One region of the Paraburkholderia sp. RL17-380-BIE-A genome, then DNA from elsewhere that is predicted to be linked to it. Evidence: riboswitches for the same ligand, from Rfam matches in the RefSeq annotation. Region 1 holds a riboswitch; each other region holds the start of a gene.
The links. Region 1 has a riboswitch for cobalamin ahead of P0D68_RS05680 (TonB-dependent receptor domain-containing protein). Riboswitches for the same ligand answer to the same signal wherever they lie in the genome.
Positions count from the first base shown of each region.

Region 2: linked by a shared signal. The riboswitch ahead of cobG (precorrin-3B synthase) and the one ahead of P0D68_RS05680 (TonB-dependent receptor domain-containing protein) in region 1 are both predicted to bind cobalamin.
Region 3: linked by a shared signal. The riboswitch ahead of cobW (cobalamin biosynthesis protein CobW) and the one ahead of P0D68_RS05680 (TonB-dependent receptor domain-containing protein) in region 1 are both predicted to bind cobalamin.
Region 4: linked by a shared signal. The riboswitch ahead of P0D68_RS32205 (CbtB domain-containing protein) and the one ahead of P0D68_RS05680 (TonB-dependent receptor domain-containing protein) in region 1 are both predicted to bind cobalamin.

Region 1 is NZ_JARESQ010000003.1:102,627-107,025, reverse strand. It holds gene P0D68_RS05685 (FecCD family ABC transporter permease) at 1-692, opposite strand, end outside; gene P0D68_RS05680 (TonB-dependent receptor domain-containing protein) at 732-2,603, opposite strand; cobalamin riboswitch at 2,695-2,951, opposite strand; gene P0D68_RS05675 (ATPase) at 3,159-3,515, shown strand; gene P0D68_RS05670 (cell division protein ZapA) at 3,512-3,826, shown strand; RNA gene ssrS (6S RNA) at 3,962-4,143, shown strand; gene P0D68_RS05660 (EVE domain-containing protein) at 4,287-4,399, shown strand, end outside.
Region 2 is NZ_JARESQ010000008.1:212,759-217,157, reverse strand. It holds gene P0D68_RS16050 (precorrin-8X methylmutase) at 1-464, opposite strand, end outside; gene cobG (precorrin-3B synthase) at 457-1,968, opposite strand; cobalamin riboswitch at 2,021-2,199, opposite strand; gene cbiE (precorrin-6y C5,15-methyltransferase (decarboxylating) subunit CbiE) at 2,284-3,528, shown strand; gene P0D68_RS16035 (cobalt-precorrin-5B (C(1))-methyltransferase) at 3,528-4,399, shown strand, end outside.
Region 3 is NZ_JARESQ010000030.1:5,578-9,976, forward strand. It holds gene cobN (cobaltochelatase subunit CobN) at 1-1,353, opposite strand, end outside; gene cobW (cobalamin biosynthesis protein CobW) at 1,360-2,451, opposite strand; cobalamin riboswitch at 2,671-2,951, opposite strand; cobalamin riboswitch at 3,019-3,273, shown strand; gene cobA (uroporphyrinogen-III C-methyltransferase) at 3,514-4,287, shown strand; gene P0D68_RS33835 (cobalamin biosynthesis protein) at 4,284-4,399, shown strand, end outside.
Region 4 is NZ_JARESQ010000026.1:27,842-32,240, forward strand. It holds gene P0D68_RS32200 (CbtA family protein) at 874-1,605, opposite strand; gene P0D68_RS32205 (CbtB domain-containing protein) at 1,617-1,847, opposite strand; adenosylcobalamin (AdoCbl) riboswitch at 1,850-2,002, opposite strand; gene P0D68_RS32210 (histidine phosphatase family protein) at 2,091-2,684, shown strand; gene P0D68_RS32215 (hypothetical protein) at 2,708-3,148, opposite strand; gene P0D68_RS32220 (alpha/beta hydrolase) at 3,253-4,266, opposite strand; gene P0D68_RS32225 (MFS transporter) at 4,286-4,399, opposite strand, start outside.

The DNA.
Region 1 (4,399 bases):
GCAACCAGCACGATGACGAGCGCGGCGAGCGCCGTCCACGGCATCGCGCCGCCATTGAGGTCGCCCGTGAGCCAGAACAGCATGCCGCGCAAGCGGTTGTCGGGCGCGAGATTGAGCAGCAAGGTGATGAGCGCGCCCCAACCCGCGGCGATCACCGCGCCGGTGAGCAGCAGACGCGGCGACGTGTCCTGCGGCTCGCCGCGCCACAACTCACGGCGCGCGAGGCCGAGCACCAGCAGGATCGACACGAAGGCGCCGGCGAAGGCGCTCGCGTCGACGATCGACCAGGCGCAACCGGCGATCATCGCGACGAGCGCGAAAGTCGCCGCGCCGCCGGACACACCCAACACGTACGGTTCGGCGAGCGGATTGCGCAACAGCACCTGCAGCAGCGCGCCGGCCAATGCGAGCAACGCGCCGCAGGCAAAGCCGGCCACCGCGCGCGGTAAACGCAGCGTGCGGACGATCTCCGCAGTCAGATCGGAGGCACCGCCAGACGGCGCATGCGAGGGCATCAGCGCCGCCAACACGCGCATCGGCGCGAGCGAGACGCTCCCCAACGCGAGCGACGCCATCAGCACCGCCAGCGCGATCACGGCAAGCGCAAGCCAGATCGCGGCCGCGCGCTTCGCGCTCATCACGCGCAGCGTTGCGGGCATCGAACCCGAGTGGCGGCTAGTGGATCGGCTCATGTAGCGGCTCATCCGCGCAGTCTCAACAAGGCGTGTCCACTACTGCTGCTGCCAACCAACCGTGAGATACGCACCGCGCCGCGGCGAGTTATACGAGTAGGCCGTTTCATAGTCCTTGTTGAACAGATTCTGGATTTGCGCGGCCACGTACCATGCTTTCGTGATGTTGTAGCGCGCCGACAGATTCACCACGCCATAGCCGCCCAGCTTGCCGCTGCTGTCGTCGCGCGGGCCGCTCACGATCCATTCGCCGCCGACGCGCCACCCGGCGATACTGCGGTTCACCGTCAGCGAGCCGAAGCGCCGCGCGCGCCGCACGAGGTCGACGTCGTTGTCGAGGTCGACTGGGTTTTGCAGTGTTACCGAGGCGCGCACGTCCGTCTCGCCGACATGCCCGCTCCACGATCCTTCGAGTCCCTGCACCTTCGCATGGCCGACATTCTCGGCCAGATAGATGCCGGGCGTTACCTGCTCGTAGTTAATCAGATTCGAATAGCGCGTCTGGAATGCGGTGAGACGCATCACACCGAGCGCATTCGACGCGTACTGCAGCGCGGCTTCGATCGAATGACTGCGCTCCGGCTGAATCGACGGATTGCCGCTGAGCGGATAGTACAGATCGTCGAAACTCGGCGCGCGAAACGAATCCGAGTAGCTTGCACTCACCTTCCAATGGCTGGTGATGTCGAAGCCGTAGCCAAGATAGTAACTGTTCGCTCCGCCGAAATCGGAATACTGGTCGCGCCGCACGTTGGCCTGAATCTGGTTGCGCCCAAAGCGCCCCGTATAGCCGACAAAACCCGAATCCACATGCCGGTCGGGCGCCGCGAACGTATCCGAGTCGAGGCTCTGGTCGAGATGCTCGTAGCCGACCTGCAGCTTCTGCTGCGCGGCCAGCGCGAAATCGTTCTGCCACGTGTACTGGCGATTGTCGGTATCGAAGCGGCCGTTATAGACGCCGTTGGTGTTCGACACGCTGCGGTCGTCGCCTTCGGAGACGATGAAGTGAGTCGTCCACCAGTCGGTCAGCTTGCCGTTCGCGAACACCGAGACCTGGCGCACTTTGCTATACAGGTTGTTCAGATCGGTCGGCAGTCCGTACGCGTTGTCGTAGCTGTTGTTGCCGTTCGACTGGAAGTAGCTCGCGCCGGCATCCCATTTGTCGTTGAACTTGTGACGCAACGAGGCCGAGATGCTCTCGTTCAGATAGCCGTTCGCATTCGGATTGGCGCCGGGCGCCTCACGCGGATTGAGCGACGAAAAACCGTCGTCCTTCGAGCGCGCGAGCGAAATGCTGAAGGTCGTCTTGCCGTCTTTATCCAATGCGCCGTTCACGCCCGCCTGCTGCGTCTGCGTGTGATAGCTGCCGTAGCCGAGCGAAAAATTGAAACGCGGCGGATGGTCGCCGCCGTCTTTCGTGAACACCTGCACCACGCCGCCGATCGCGCCGGAACCGTACAACGCCGACACGTTGCCGTTCACCACCTCGACGTGATCGACCTGGTCGAGCGGAATCTGCGCGAGTTGCGCGGAACCCAGGCTCACCGAATCGACGCGCACGCCGTCGATCAGCAGCAGCGATTGCGTCGAGGACGCACCGCGCAGGAAGAGGCTCGTCGTCGAACCGGGGCCACCTGTACGCGAGATTTGCGCGCCTGGCGCGAGTTGCAGCAGGCCGGGCAGATCGGTCGCGGTGGTGTCGGCGAGATCCTGCTGGTCGAACAGCGCGGTCTGCGGGATCGCATCGGCGAGTGCCTGCGGCCCGCGCTCGGCGGTCACCACGATCGGTGACAATACCGCGGGCGACGCATCAGCCGCCGACGCAGAAGACGAAGGTGCAGCTTGCGCGTGCGCGACGATCGGCAGGCCCGCGAAGGCAAGCAGCGCCGCACGAGCGATGGGGGACAGCATGGGGTGAAAGTCCTGTGGGTAGCGTGCGCGGCCTGCTTCCCCGCAGGCCGATGCGTAACGAGGCGCCCGCGTATTTAACATTTTCGCGCGTGACGTGCCTCTCCCTCTGGCCGGTATCCGGGCTGACGACATATCGATCCCGCCTTCCCACGCGTGACGCGCAGTGGCACACTCGCGAGTTGAACTTCCAACACGCGATCAGGATCGACTTGCATGACGAATGCGGTCGCTTACCGTTGCGGGGGCAGCGCAGGTTGGCGCGTTCTGGCGAACCGCGCCCCCTGCTTCCCGTTTAACTGCGCGCGCCGTTGAAAAGCGCACGCGGGCACCAGAGTGCGGCCAGTTTAGGAGCGGCCTCGGGGTCCGTCAAGAATGAGTGGGACCGCAGACTACCGTTCTGTTAAGTGCAGGCTATTGTCCGACGCACGAGTACTTTTTCATCATATGGTCGATAAAAGCCTGCACAAAGCAATGTTGTTACGTCTCGAAACGAGACAATTGTCGGAACCTGCGACATTCCGCGCTAAAATGCGATGTCTTTAGAGGACGCAGCACATGCTCACCGAACTCGAAACACTTTCACAGAATATCGGCAAGCTGATCGCGATCAGCCAACGCCACAATGAAGCGCGACTCGCGCTCGAAGAGCAGCTCGCCCAATCGCGCGCCGACGTCGAAGCCACGCGCACGGAACTTGCAATGCTGCGCGAGGAACGCAATGCGCTGCAGGCGGAACGCGACGCGCTGTCGGCAAAGATCGACGACGCCCAGGTGCGCCTGAATGCGATCCTCGAAAAGCTGCCGCGTGCCCGCGCAAACAGCGAGCCCGACAGCCAGCTCGATCTGCTCGAGCCCGCCCCGCACGAAGTCGAAGCGCAGAGCGATGAGACCCGCCACGGAGAAAATGCATGACCACCAAGCAGATCGAAGTATCGATTCTCGGCGTGCCCTATCGCCTCGCCTGCTCGCCGGAAACGGAAGGCGCGCTGCTTGAAGCGGTCGCACGCGTCGACGCCGAAATGTCGAAGATCCGTAACAATAGCAACGTGCGCGGCACGGATCGCATTGCTGTCATGGCTGCGCTGTCGCTGGCATCGGAACTGCTTCGGCTGCAATCGAGCGTGAGACACGGAGAAGCATTTCCCGCTGAGGAAATCCGGCGTACAATGCATCAAATGAACGAACAACTAGGTACTGTGATTCAGCAGTACAGCATGCAGTAAGTAACGTGTGTTATCGTGCGGCCGGTCCTGAGATCGGCGGCGGATTCAAACGGAGTGTGTGAGGACAAGGCGTCCAAGATTCTGCAAACGTTTGAGTTCAATCGGTCGTTTTCGTGATTTAGCTTTATCGGTTTAGCTTCCCTGCCTGGTTCGCCAAGGTCATATATTCCTTGAACCAATGCCATGTGCACGGTTGCGGAAATTTGTAGCACGGGTGTGCGCGTCACTCTGTCTGATGTACCCGAAGTGTTGCTAACTGCGACCAATTCTGAACCCCCGGTTCAGGATGCCGGCCTAGCGGCTAAGGCGGGGACCTTATTTAGAACGGCATCGGACTTCGGTTCGGTGCCGTTTTTCTTTGGGTGCCAGTTTTGCGCGCTGTCTTTGCGCGATGTTTCTTGTACGCCGATTTCTTCCGCATCTTCAAACCCTTAACGTTCAACTACGTTCAATTCGATTCATGCGCTACTGGCTAATGAAGTCCGAACCGGACGAGGCAAGCATCGATCATCTCGCCAACGCACCGCATCGCACGTTGCCGTGGACCGGCGTGCGCAACTATCAGGCGCGCAA
Region 2 (4,399 bases), on a different contig from region 1:
GCAGGCCTGGGCGCGCCCGCGTCGAGCATATCGAGCAGATGAAACAGCGCGGTCGGCGCATTGCCGATCACGACGACGCTACCCGCCAGATGCGGCCGCCACAATTCGAGCGCGGCCGCGGAACGCGTATTGCCGAGTTCGCGTGCGAGCGACGGCACGTCCGAGTGCGTGAGCGTGCAGATGACCTCGTTGTGGGCCGGCAACCGCGCACGCGTGATTCCTTGCGCGACCATGCCGGCATCGCACAGGATCGGCGCGCCTTGCGCGAGCGCCGCACGGCCCGCCGTGCCCGCGCCTTTGGAGAACTTCAGGTCGTCGATCACATCGACCATGCCGCACGCGTGGATCACGCGCACCGCGAGTTTTTCGAGGTCGGCGGGAATGCGCGACAAGTCGGCCTCCGCGCGGATCGTCGCGAAGGATTGGCGATAGATCTCCTGACCGTCGCGAATGTAATCAAGCATCGGTGTTACTCCGGGCCAGGCGTTCGAACATGTCGGCGGCCTGGTCGATCGTCAGTTGGCGCGCGACGCACTGGCCGAAACCGGGCCGTCCGTCGCGTCGATAAAAGTCGTAGAGGCCGGGCGCCGCCGCTAGCAGCGTGTACGGCGCGCAATGCGCCGCGGCGCACGAGCGGGAGCAGCCGCTCAGATGCACATCGACGCCGTCAGGCAGGCGGGCGGCGAGGCGCAGCGCGTCGGCCTTGGTGTCGGCGAGGCTCTTCGCACAGCCGCTCGATCCGGCGCAGGCAATCAGGCGCGTGATGGCTTGCGCGGGATCGGTGGCGAGGCCGAGCGTGGTCAAGCCGGATAGCACAGCGGGAACCGCGTGCGTTGCGATGTCGGGCAGCAGCACGCTTTGCCAGGGTGTGAAACGCAGTGTGCCGTTGCCGTGCTGCTGGGAAAGCGCGGCGAGGGCGCGCAGGGCGCCGGCGTCGAGGCGTCCGAGCGGCGGCTGGCCGCCGACGTACCAGGCTCCGGGCACCCGTTGAGGGTGGACGCCGAGGCGGAGGCTCGCATCGGCGGGCGCGGCTCGACGCCAGTGGGCCAGCGATGCGTCTCGCGTCAGCGGAAAATGGACGTACCGTTGAGCGTGATGCAAGAGCGCGTCGGCGCAATGGCCGGCTAGCAGGTGACGCATGCGCGTGGCGTCGGCGGGGGCGAGTTCGAGGAAGGTGAGCAGCAGCGCGCGCACCAGAGCGGGGACCTGTGAAGGCAGAACCGCGGCCAGTGCAGCCGTGCTGTGCGCACCGGGTTTTGCAGCAAGATCCGGCGAACCGGTATCGTCGTACTGCGTTGGCGAGCCCGCACACGCACTCGCGGGCGGACAACCCGCCAGCCCGAATACGAATCGCACGCCGTCCGACTCCTGCGACGCCGCCAGCCAGACATCGTGCGGATGATCCACTCTCGCGAGCCGTTCACCGCCGTCCAGCAGCAGCGCGAATTTCGGCGACAGCGCCGCGAAACGGGTTTCGCTTTGCAGCATCGAAAGCAAATCGGCGCACAGCGGGCGCGTGTCGAACAGGGCTGACGGATCGCGTCCGGCAGCGGGGCTGATCATCACGTTGCGCACGTCGTCGGCGGCGATTGCCGCTGGTGTGTCCGGTGCCTTCGCCGCGCCGCTCGACGGCCTCGGCCCGAGCCCGGCAGCCACGAGCGCCGCAATCAACGCCGCTTCGTCACCCGGCTTGACCCCACGCACCTGCAGATTTGCCCGATTGGTCAGCTCGATTGCCCCGGCAGCGTGGCGTGCGCAGGCATCCGCGATCGCGCGCGCCTGCGCCGCGCTCAACTCGCCGCCAGGCAGTTTGATGCGGCAAAGCCCGCCGTCGCGGGCGGCCACGATGCGCAGCAGCCCCGGACACGCCGAGGGCCGCGGCGTCGCGGCCGCGTCGGAGACAATGGTGGAAGGCGAAGCATGATTCAAGACGGACACCGGTTTAGCGTCGCGCGACGGCCCGAGCATGCCGTGAAGCGGCATGGCTGCGGCATCGGTACACCCCGCCCGATGTTGGCTGGCACGAACAGTCTCGCCGGCAGGTCTCCTGGCTGGCAGGTCATGGGCCGCCGCTGCCTTCCCGGTAGAACCAGTGGCGTGGAGCGCAGGCGGACTCGCTGCATACAGTTGCGGGGGCAGCCACAGTGGCACTGTGTTCCCTCTTCGGCCCCGAAGGGCACCGGCGGCTGTATTATGCCTTTTTTCGAACAGCACAACGAGGCTGGGCGCTTTGATCGGCGCGGTACAGCGGACTATTTGAAGACACAGAATGAGGATGGGTGCATGCCGGCGTGGCTGACGGTGGTGGGCATAGGCGACGACGGTTTCGCCGGTTTGGGAAGGCCCGCGCGGCGTGCTTTGCTGGAAGCGTCGGTGGTCTACGGCGGCGAACGTCATCTGGCGATGCTGCCCGCGCGGCTCGCCGCGCGCCGTGCCGCGTGGCCGCGTCCGTTCGATCTCGCGCCTTTGCTGGCTGAGCGTGGCGGCGCAGTGTGCGTGCTGGCGAGCGGCGATCCGATGCTGTTCGGCGTGGGCGCGACGCTCGCGCGACAGTTGCCGGCAGGAGAGTTGCGCGTGCTGCCCGCGCCGTCATCGTTGTCGCTGGCCGCTGCGCGCCTCGGCTGGCCGTTGCAGGACGTCGCGACGGTGTCGCTGGTGGGCCGGCCGTTGGCGACGTTGAACGCGCATCTGCACGACGGCGCGCGCGTGTTCGTGCTGAGCGCGGACGGTCGCACGCCCGCCGCGCTCGCGGAGTTGCTCAACGCCCGCGGTTTCGGTGCGACCCGTATGAGCGTGCTGGAACACCTGGGCGGCGAGTTGGAGCGGCGCATCGACGGCCGGGCGGATCAATGGCCGGCGGGTGAGATGGCCGCGCTGAATCTGATCGCGCTCGACTGCCGTGCCACCGAGGGCGCGCCGCGTTTGCCGCTGACCTGCGGTTTGCCCGACGACGCCTTTCGCCACGACGGCCAGTTGACCAAGCGCGATGTGCGCGCGATCACGCTCGCGCGTCTCGCGCCGGCGCCCGGCGAATTGCTGTGGGACGTGGGCGCGGGCAGCGGCTCGATCGGCATTGAATGGATGCGCGCGCATCCGACGTGCCGGGCGATCGCAATTGAAGGGCATGCGGAGCGTCAGCGCTTCATCGAACATAATCGCGATGCGTTGGGCGTGCCGACCCTGCAACTCGTCGCGGGCCGCGCGCCTGCCGCGTTGCAAGGGCTGCCGGGGCCGGATGCCGTGTTCATCGGCGGCGGTGCGACGGTGCCGGGTGTGCTCGAAGCGTGCTGGGCCGGTCTGCGTGAGGGCGGCCGGCTGGTCGCCAACGCGGTCACGTTGCAAGGCGAAGCGGCGCTGGCGGCATGGCGCGAGCGGCACGGCGGCACGTTGACGCGGATCGCGCTCGCGGACGCGCAACCGCTCGGCGGGTTCGATACGTGGCGGCAGGCGCTGCCAATCACGCTGCTGGATGTGACCAAACCGGCCGAAGGTGCTGTGAGGAACCCCGACTCACCCCAAGAACCCTGATGCGCGAAGAAACGCCCGAACAACCCGCGCCGCTGCGTAGCGGCTACACGACCGGCAGTTGCGCCACCGCGACGTCGCTGGCGGCGGCGCGTCTGCTGCTCGCGGGCGTGGCCAGCGACGTCGCGGAGATCGTATTGCCCAAGGGCCAGCATGTGCCGATGCCGCTGGTGTTCTGCCGCCTGATCGACGATGGCGCCGGCGGCGCCGAAGCCGGCACCATCAAGGACGCCGGCGACGATCCCGACGTCACGCATGGCGCGCTCGTATTCGCGCGCGTGCGCCTCGTCGCCACGCCGGGCGTGACGTTTCGCGCGGGGCCGGGCGTCGGCACGGTGACGCGTGCGGGACTGACGCTGCCGGTTGGCGAACCGGCGATCAACCCCGTGCCGCGCAGAATGATGACCGAGCATCTGGCCGAACTCGCGGCGGAGCATGCCTATGGCGGCGGCTTCGAGGTCACGATCGGCGTGGAAGGCGGCGAAGCGCTCGCGCTGAAAACGATGAACCCGCGTCTCGGCATTCTCGGCGGTCTGTCGATCCTCGGCACCACCGGCATCGTGCGGCCGTTTTCGTGCTCGGCGTATATCGCGTCGATCCATCAGGGCATCGATGTAGCGCGCGCCAACGGCTACACGCATCTTGCCGCCTGCACCGGCAACGCCAGCGAGGACGCGATGCGCGCGCACTACGGTCTGCCGGATATCGCGCTGATCGAAATGGGCGACTTCGTCGGTGCGGTGCTCAAGCATATGAAGCGCGCGCCGGTCGAGCGTCTGAGCGTGTGCGGCGGCTTCGGCAAACTCAGCAAACTGGCGGCGGGGCATCTCGATCTGCATAGCCGTCATTCGAGCATCGATCTTGAACGGCTCGC
Region 3 (4,399 bases), on a different contig from region 1:
TGCGGGACGCAGATCGCGCACCACCGGATCGTTGGTCACACCCTCGGTGAGCTTCTTCAGCAGCGCGTCGCCGTCGGCGGGCAAGTCGGCGAGACGATAGCCTTCGTCGCGCAGCATCGACAGAATGCGGACCACCGAGGCCGGCGTATCGAGTCCCACGCCGTTGCCGATGCGCCCTTCGCTCATCGGATAGTTGGCGAGAATCAACGCGACTGTCTTGTCCGCGTTATCGAGTGAACGCAGACGGCACCAGCGTCGGCTCAATTCCGCGAGAAACGCCACACGCTCGGCGTCCGGCTGATACCGCACCACGTCGACCTGAGTGTGCGGACAACGGTATGCCAGCCCCTTGAAGCTGATGGCGCGCGTAATGATGCGGCCGTCCACTTCCGGCAGCGCGATATGCATGGCGATATCGCGCGAATTGAGGCCGTGATTGTCCTTTTGCCAGTCTTCACGATTGCCGCCGCTCAGAATCACCTGGAACACCGGCGCGTCGCCGGCGAGCGCGAGCGGCTCCGGGTCGTCGATCGCGGTCGCGGCGAAGGCGGTCGTATTCAGCACCAGCGCGGCATTGTGCTCTGCGCACAGCGATTGCACGATTTCGCGGCTGAACACGTCTTTGAGCGAGGTAATCGCGATCGGCAACGGATTCAGGCCTTGCGCTTCGAGCGCGTCGATCAGCGCGTCGAACACGGCCGTATTGGCCGCCTGCAGATGCGCCTTGTAGAACAGGATCGCCGCGACCGGCGCGTCTGGTTGCCAGCGCGCCTGCCAGTCGGCGATAGTCGGCGTGTCACGCCCGGGATGATAGAGCGTCGCGGCAGGCAACGCGCGCGGCGGCGCAGGCTCGCGTCCCCAGCCGAAGGTCCGGTGCGCGATACAGCGCAGGAACGCCTCGGCATTCTGCGCACCGCCCTCGCGCAGATAACGCCACAGTTGATGGCACAGATCGGCGCTTGCAGTACTGCGCGCGAGCAGGTTCGGATCTTCCTGCAAATCGCCGGAGAACATCGCGAGCGTCTGCTGCTTGCGCTCGGCGAGCGCCACCACCTGCTCGATACCGTAAGGCCAATACGCTTCGCCGCCGAGGTGATCGACCACCACCACACGCGCGTGCTGCAAGACGTCTTCGACGTAGAAATCGACCGAGGCCGGTTGCCGCAAATACGTGACGTTCGCGAGCCGCACGCTCGGGAAACCTTCACCCATGCGCGCAATCACGCTCGCGAGCAGCGACAGCGTGGTATCGGCGGAGCTGAGCACGACGATGTCGGCGGGCTGCTGATCGATACGGATCACGCCTTGTGTATCGTCGACGAAACCGCCCGGCGTGGTGCGCAGCAGATGCATGAGCGCTTACGCCTGTTGCGTTTCGACGCTCGACGGCACGCCGAGCGCCACGTCGAACGCACGCTGCAACGCGGCCTGATCGAGATCCTCGCCAATCAGCACGAAGCGGCTCGGGCCGCTTTCGCCAGCCTGCCAGCGTCGATCGAAATAGCTGTCGAAGCGGCGGCCCACGCCCTGAATCACGAGGCGCATCGCCGCGCCCGGCAGCGCCGCGAACCCTTTGACGCGATAGATCGTGTTCGTTTCGACGAGCCCTTGCAGCGCGGCGATCACTGCTTCGCGCGAGAGCGCATTCGCCTGCACGACCACCGAATCGAATTCGTCGTGATGGTGGTCGGCGTCTTCGGCGGAACCGTGGTGATCGTGGCGCAGGTGAATCGTGTCTTCCGAGGCGGCTTCGAGCCCCAGTAACGTATGCAGATCGAGCCGGCCCATCTGCGCGCGCACGATCTTCACTTGCGGCGGAATCTCTTCGCGAATCACCAGCTCGACCGCGTTTTGCTGCGCGTCGTCGAGCAAATCGGTCTTGTTCAGAATCACCAGATCGGCGGCGGACAACTGATCTTCGAACAGTTCGTGCAACGGCGATTCGTGGTCGAGATTCGGATCGGCCTTGCGCTGTGCATCCACGGCGACGGGGTTGTCGGCGAACTGACCGCTTGCCGCAGCCGGGCCGTCCACAACGGTGACCACGGCATCCACGGTAAAGCTGTTCTTGATCTGCGGCCAGTTGAAAGCCTGCACCAGCGGCTTGGGCAACGCGAGCCCCGACGTCTCGATCAGCACGTGATCGATCTGATCGCGGCGCTCGACGAGTTTTTCCATCACCGGAAAAAACTCTTCCTGCACGGTGCAGCACAGGCACCCGTTGGCGAGTTCAAACAGTTGGCCTTCGGTTTCGACGCCGTTTTCATCGCAACCGATTCCGCAACCCTTGAGAATTTCCCCGTCGATACCGAGTTCGCCGAACTCGTTGACGATCACCGCGATGCGCTTGCCGCCCGCATGCTGAAGAATGTGCCGCAGCAGCGTGGTCTTGCCGCTGCCGAGAAAGCCCGTGACGATGGTGACGGGGATCTTGCGCATTTGAGTTTGCATCGTGAGGTCCATCCGTAGGAGTTGCACGTGCACGCCGGCGTGTTTTTGTGTGTCTGTCTGCGCGTCTGCGTGCATCGGCCGGGTAGCCAGGTAAGCGGCGCGTAAGCCCAGCGAGCCAGAACGACAACACAACACGGGGACGAACGACGGGTTGCCGCGACAACAGAAAAACAGGAAGCGGGAATGAGATCATGAACGCACCGCCGCATCCCCGCGGCGTTCGCCCTTCGTATTCTGGCCGGTATCCGGGCTGGCGAAAGCGCCGCTTCCCCTTCCCGGGCGAGTGATTTCTCGCCCAGTGGTGATATGCCGACGCGGCCTTGCGCGTGGACATCGAAGCCGGCTCCGTGGCGCTAAAGAACTTACCGCAGCACCACATTTCGCTTACCGTTGCGGGGGCAGCACAGGTTGACCCGATCCATGGCAGGCGGGCACCCTGTTTCCCGTTTAACTGCATGCGCACGAGCGCGCACACGAGCACCAAAGTGCGTGCGAGTGTAGGCCCGCGGCCCGGTGCCGTCAAGGAAACGCAAGCCGCAAGCGCTTATCGGGCGGGACGCCATGTGCTATCGTATGCGCGCGTTTGGTGCCCGCACATGCATTCGCGTGTGCAGTTAAACGGGAAACAGGCCGCGCTTTACGCGCTCAACCTGTGCTGTCCCCGCAACGGTAAGCGACCTGCGGCGCGATGTCTTTCATCCCGCGCCGCGCATGCGTTTTTTCGATGCCACTGTCCATGACATTCCAACGAATGAATGCGGACGGGAAGGCAAAGCGCATGAGGCCGCCAGCCCGGATACCGGCCAGACGCGGAGGCGGCGAACCTCAGGGCAACATCACGCCGCCGGCCGCCGGAATCCGCGAGGGACGGATGTGAAGGCGCTGAAGCACGACGTGGCGCATCCGTTCGTCGATCCGTTCCCAAAGGGACCGTGGCGAGCCGCGCGTTTCGCCGTGCCTGAATCCGTAGCACTGCATGCCCCCAAAGTCCGTCATCCGGCGCGCCTGCGCGCTTCGCCCCTTTCCGCCCGTCACGACATGGCGCTCGCCATGCACGTTGCGATGACCCGCGCCTGGCTGATCGGCGCCGGCCCCGGCGACGTCGAACTCATGACCCTCAAGGCAACTCGCGCATTGGCCCAAGCCGATGTGGTGCTGGTCGACGACCTGGTGAATCCCGACGTGCTGCAGTTCGCGCGCGCCGACGCGCAGGTCGTCTACGTCGGCAAACGCGGCGGCCATCCGTCCACGCCGCAGGCCGGCATCGTCGCGCAGTTGCTCGAACACGTGCGGGCCGGGCGCAGCGTCGCGCGCCTGAAAGGCGGCGATCCGTTCGTGTTCGGCCGGGGCGGCGAAGAACAGCAGGCGCTGCATGCGGCGGGCGTCGAGGTGGAGGTCATCAACGGCATTACGGCGGGCATCGCCGCGCCCGCGGCCATCGGCATTCCCGTCACGCACCGCGATCACGCGCAAGGCGTGGTATTCGTCACCGGGCACGGCGCGGGCAGCGGCGAACCCGACTGGGCCGCGCTCGTCGCTACGCGCATGACCCTCGTGATCTATATGGGCATGCGGCGGCTGCACGATATCGTCGACGCGTTGCTCGCGGCCGGCATGAGCGCCGACACGCCATGCGCGGCGATCGAATCGGCCACCCGTCCGGAGCAACGCCATGCGCTCGCGCGGCTCGGCGAGTTCGCCGACACCGTCGCGCGTGCCGGACTCGGCTCGCCGGCGATCGTGGTGATCGGCGGCGTGGCGTCGCTCGCGCTGGCGCGCGCAGCGGCGCGGGCCGATGACGAAGCGCCTTGCGCAGACGGCGCGGCTACACAATGAAGACGCTGAGCGTGGGCATTGGTTGCCGTGCGCACAGTTCGGCCGAACAGATCGACGCGGCGGTGCGTGCCGCGCTCGGCGCGCATGCGTTCGATGAAATCGGCACCGTAGC
Region 4 (4,399 bases), on a different contig from region 1:
CGAGTGGAACCGTTCTCTGATTTGCTTTCCTCACTGAATGTCATTTGCTCGCTTAGCTATGCGTCAAAGCCGTATTCTTTCACCTTGCGTCGTAGGGCTATCTCACATTTGAAATGCGGGGCGGTTTATCGATGAGAGGGGCAGTGCCTTGCATCGGTACTTCGGTCAGCAGTAGCGGTGGGTAATCAGTTTGACCTCCAGTCAGCGAATACGCGCACACCTTCCAGCAAGACGCGTGGGGTTAGCGCGAGCCAGTAGCTAAAGTCCGGTACCCCGCATTCGATGGGCTCCGCCTGTCGGTTCCTCGGCGATCGCGTTCGACCGCATTCCCGCGCCCATGCGGGCGGGCTCGAATCGGCTAAGCGCAAGTGGTCTGAACCTGGCAAGTACTGTCGCGGACGTGCTGAATACCATTGGAGCGGTAATTGCGAGTGTCGCCGATGCGTTGGCCCGGTTCAGGCGCAGGTGGCGGCGCCCTGGGCAAATACGACGGCCCTCCGTTGGACTCAACCAGCCCATTAGTTCTTGACCTGACCGGCTCAGGAATAAACCTGCCCCCTGAACACCAGCGCGACTTATTTCGACCTGAACAACAACGGCTTTGCCCGACAAACCGGCTGGATTGGCGCGGGCATAGGATTGCTCTGCTTTGCCCCCGACGACCGGGCCGCGAAGCTGGGACGTCTCACTGCTGGAACTTTATCCACAGATTCTGTGCTCAAGCCTGTGGATAACCACCCCACAACAGCCCCAACTCCTTGACGCACAAACCTTCTCGACCCCTGCGCGCAAACAGCGACGAGCCAGGCAGAGAACGCCGGGCACAACCACCGAGGCGGTTGCGCCCATCGCCTCCACCAACCATCAAGCCGACTACACCGCCGGCCGACCGCCCAACCGCATAAACGCACCGCGCTCAACGAGCGCGCCGAACAGCAGTCCAATCGTCGTCCACATGATCGCCTGCATACCAAGCGCCGCCACACGGAACTTCCACAGCAGCGCCGCCGGAAAACCCTCCGGCACTTCATTGAAAGTCGGCATCGACAGTTGTACCGCCGCGATAATCACGACAAACACCAACCCCGCCACGATCGAGCCATTCCACGCGCCGAGTTTCGCGCCCACACGGCGCCGCACCTTGAGCGAAAACACCATCGCGGCCAGCGAGATCGCAATCATCAGGAAGAACAGGCCCGTGCGCGTCCCGATCGTCTCCGGGTCGCCGACCGCAGGCGGGTTCGCCGGATACTTCAGGTTGGGAACGACCGCCAGCGCAATGAACGCACCGAGCGCCAGCCACGCGGACAACGCGCGTGCGCTCAATGCCCCCGCGCGCCCATACGCGTAAGCGAACACCAACGAGAACAACCCGCCAAACGCCGCGCCGTACACCACCACCCCGGTCAACAGGCCGAGTCCTTGTTGCGTCTCGCGGCTCACCATCGCGGGTTCGGGCGCCTCGTCTTTCGCGGCATCGGCCCTTTCTTCGAATGAGATCGCCTGATTGACTTGCGGCTCGCCCGCGACCCGGGCGAAGCCGAACGTGAGCAGTCCCGCGGCGATGCCTGCCAGCATCCCGCGCACCAACAATTTACCGACCATGTCCGACTCCGTTAGTGACAGGGAAAGCCGAGCAGATGGCGACCGTCGTGCACGAACTCATGCACGTACATGCCGGGCACCAGCGATGTGGCGCCCTGTTCCGCACCCACGAAGTAAAGCGCGAGCAACAGCAGCAGCCCCCCGAACACGACCCACGGCAGCAACTCGCGCAGCGGAATCGGCGTGGGTTCAAAAACGGGCTGAGAAGCGGCCTGCGAAGCGGGATCGAAAACAGCTGTCATGATGGACATCTCCTGGGGTTACGCGCCCCGATAGTCGTTGCAGAGGAATGATGCGAAGCTCAGGTCTGGCTTTCGGCATGTGCTGTCGATTACAGTGGCGCGACCGCGCCGGGTTTTCACCGGCTTCCGTGCTTCGCAGTCCGGCTATTCTACGCGCTAAACTCCGGCACCCGGCAACGCAAAGCGGATGCACCCTTTCCGCCAACGCCAGGCTTCGGCGCAGCCTCACAGGAAATGAACAGAGTGGACATACGGCTATTACTGATCAGCCACGCATCGACCGCAGCCCAACGTGCAGGCCGTTTTCCCGCTGATGACCCGCTCGACGCCCGCGCTATCGCAGAAGCCCGCGTCCACGCCACGAACACACGTCTGGCGATCGCGGAAAGCGCGTCAGCCTATGTGAGCCCGGCCGTCTGCGCACGAGATACGGCGGCGGCCCTCGGCCTCGCCGCGTCGGTCGATGTCGCGCTGGCGGACATGAACTATGGCCATTGGCGAGGGCGGCGGCTTGCCGATCTCGAAGCCGAAGCGCCGCAAGACCTCGCCGCATGGATACGCGATCCCGACGCCGCGCCGCACGGCGGCGAGTCGTTCAGTCAGCTCGTAAAGCGGGTAGGAGAATGGCTCGTTGCGCTAGGCGGCACGCCCGACCTTGCATCGGCCGATATGTACAACGTGGTCGCCGTCACGCATGCTCCGCTTCTCAGAGCAGCGATCGTGTATGCGCTTGGCGCATCGACCGCAGTGTTTTCGCGCATTGAAATCGCACCGCTTTCGATGATCGAGTTGCGGCGCTCATCACGCGGCTGGTCGTGGTGGCCGGCGACGCATTAGCCGCTTTCACGCCGCAGCCCGATTCACTTACCCGACACCACCAGGCGCAACTTGTTCGAACCCGTCGGCGTTACGGCAATGTCGGTCCGCTTGCCCTTCGCACCGAGATAAAAGTGCTGCCGTCCCGGCGAATTCTGGTCGTGTGTCGCGTCGGGCAAACACGACGCGACGTCGGCCGCGACCGCTTGCAGCGCGTCCGCATTTGAACCGGCGTCGTGATGCGGCGTCCACGTGCATTGGTAGCTGCCGTGGCTCGCCGAACATTGCGCGTCGTCGCCGTAGGGTTGCGCGACGCCTTTGCCATCGTCCGGCGTCAACGACGCGAGGCCGCCAGGCGCCGCCGCTACGATGCGTTTCAGTGATGCACAGGGGCTAGGCGCGTCGTCGGCATTGGCGCTGCACGGCAGCAACGCGCCGAATGATGCAACGGCAAGCGCGGAGGCAAGCAATCGGGTTCTGTTCATGTCGGCGCGGTCCTCGAAGTGGCTTACAAGTAGCATGAAGCGAAGTAGCACGCTTCGTGCCCATGCGCGCCGAGCGCCTCACGCTCGCTCTCGCGCAACGCGCATCACAGACCAGCACCAAACAAAGCAGCCAGTCCTTGAGGCGATGAGAAAATCCCTTTGGCATCGTGCCCGACACCATCGATCACGAACGTCCGATGCGTCGCCAATCCTTCCGCATGCCGCGCCGCCATATAACGCGCATAAGCGAGTCCTCGCCCGAGACGGTGGCTTCCTTGCGTTTGCGCGGCGCATGAACGGTCGAGCGCAGGATGCTGCGGATCGCAATCCGCGCCGCCGAGCAGCACGGTGACGTCGCGTTGCGCGTAGCGCGCTTCGAGCGCCGCCGCGGAACCAGCGTCGCCCGACTCGCGCGCGTAAGCCGGCAAATCCTTGAGCCCATACTTCCAGCGATTGAACGACGGGCACATCGCCCTATCGAACTCCGCGAACTCGCCAGAGGCTGTAGGCCGCAGCGCATCGAAATACACATACGACGAAGGATTCGCCACCACGTATCGCAGCACAATGCCGCGTGCGGTGAGCGGTGCCTCGCTGCGCGCGACCACCGCATAGCGCTGCACGACCTGCCCGCCGCCCGAGTGCCCGGCGACCACCACCTCGGCGAGCGACGCGAACTGCTCGCGTGATGCGAGCGTGTGCACAATGGCGTCGAGTACATCGAATGAACTGATCGGCGCGGGACCTTCGGCGTTTTCGCCGCCCATCCAGCTCGTCCAGTCCCAATGCAATGTGGACGGCGGCAACGCATGCGCTTCGACATCCGCGGTCGCGAGAAACTGCGGCACGATCAGCAGCGTATCGGCCGCGCTGCCGCCGGCAAGTGCGCACGACCGCTCGGCGAGATCAAAGTAAGTGTCGCCGTTGCGCAGGCGGCCGTGAATCAGAATCACGGCGCGTCGAACGTCGCGCGTCGGCGCCAGCCAGTCGCCATTCGCGAACACGGGCACAGTGCCGCTGCCGGCTCGCGTCGTGACGTTCAGATGCCGGCTCGCGACCACCGCCACCGGACGTTCATTCGGCGCTCGCTCGTCGTCTGTCATCAAGTACTGGGTCATGCAATACGCTCGTGGTTGATCAATGAGTGGCGGGCCTCGGCGCAGTGTCACCCGCCATACGTCCGGCACGCGTGAAGTACACCATCGCGAGCGACACAAAACCGGCAAAAATCAGGTAAAACGCGGGCGTAAG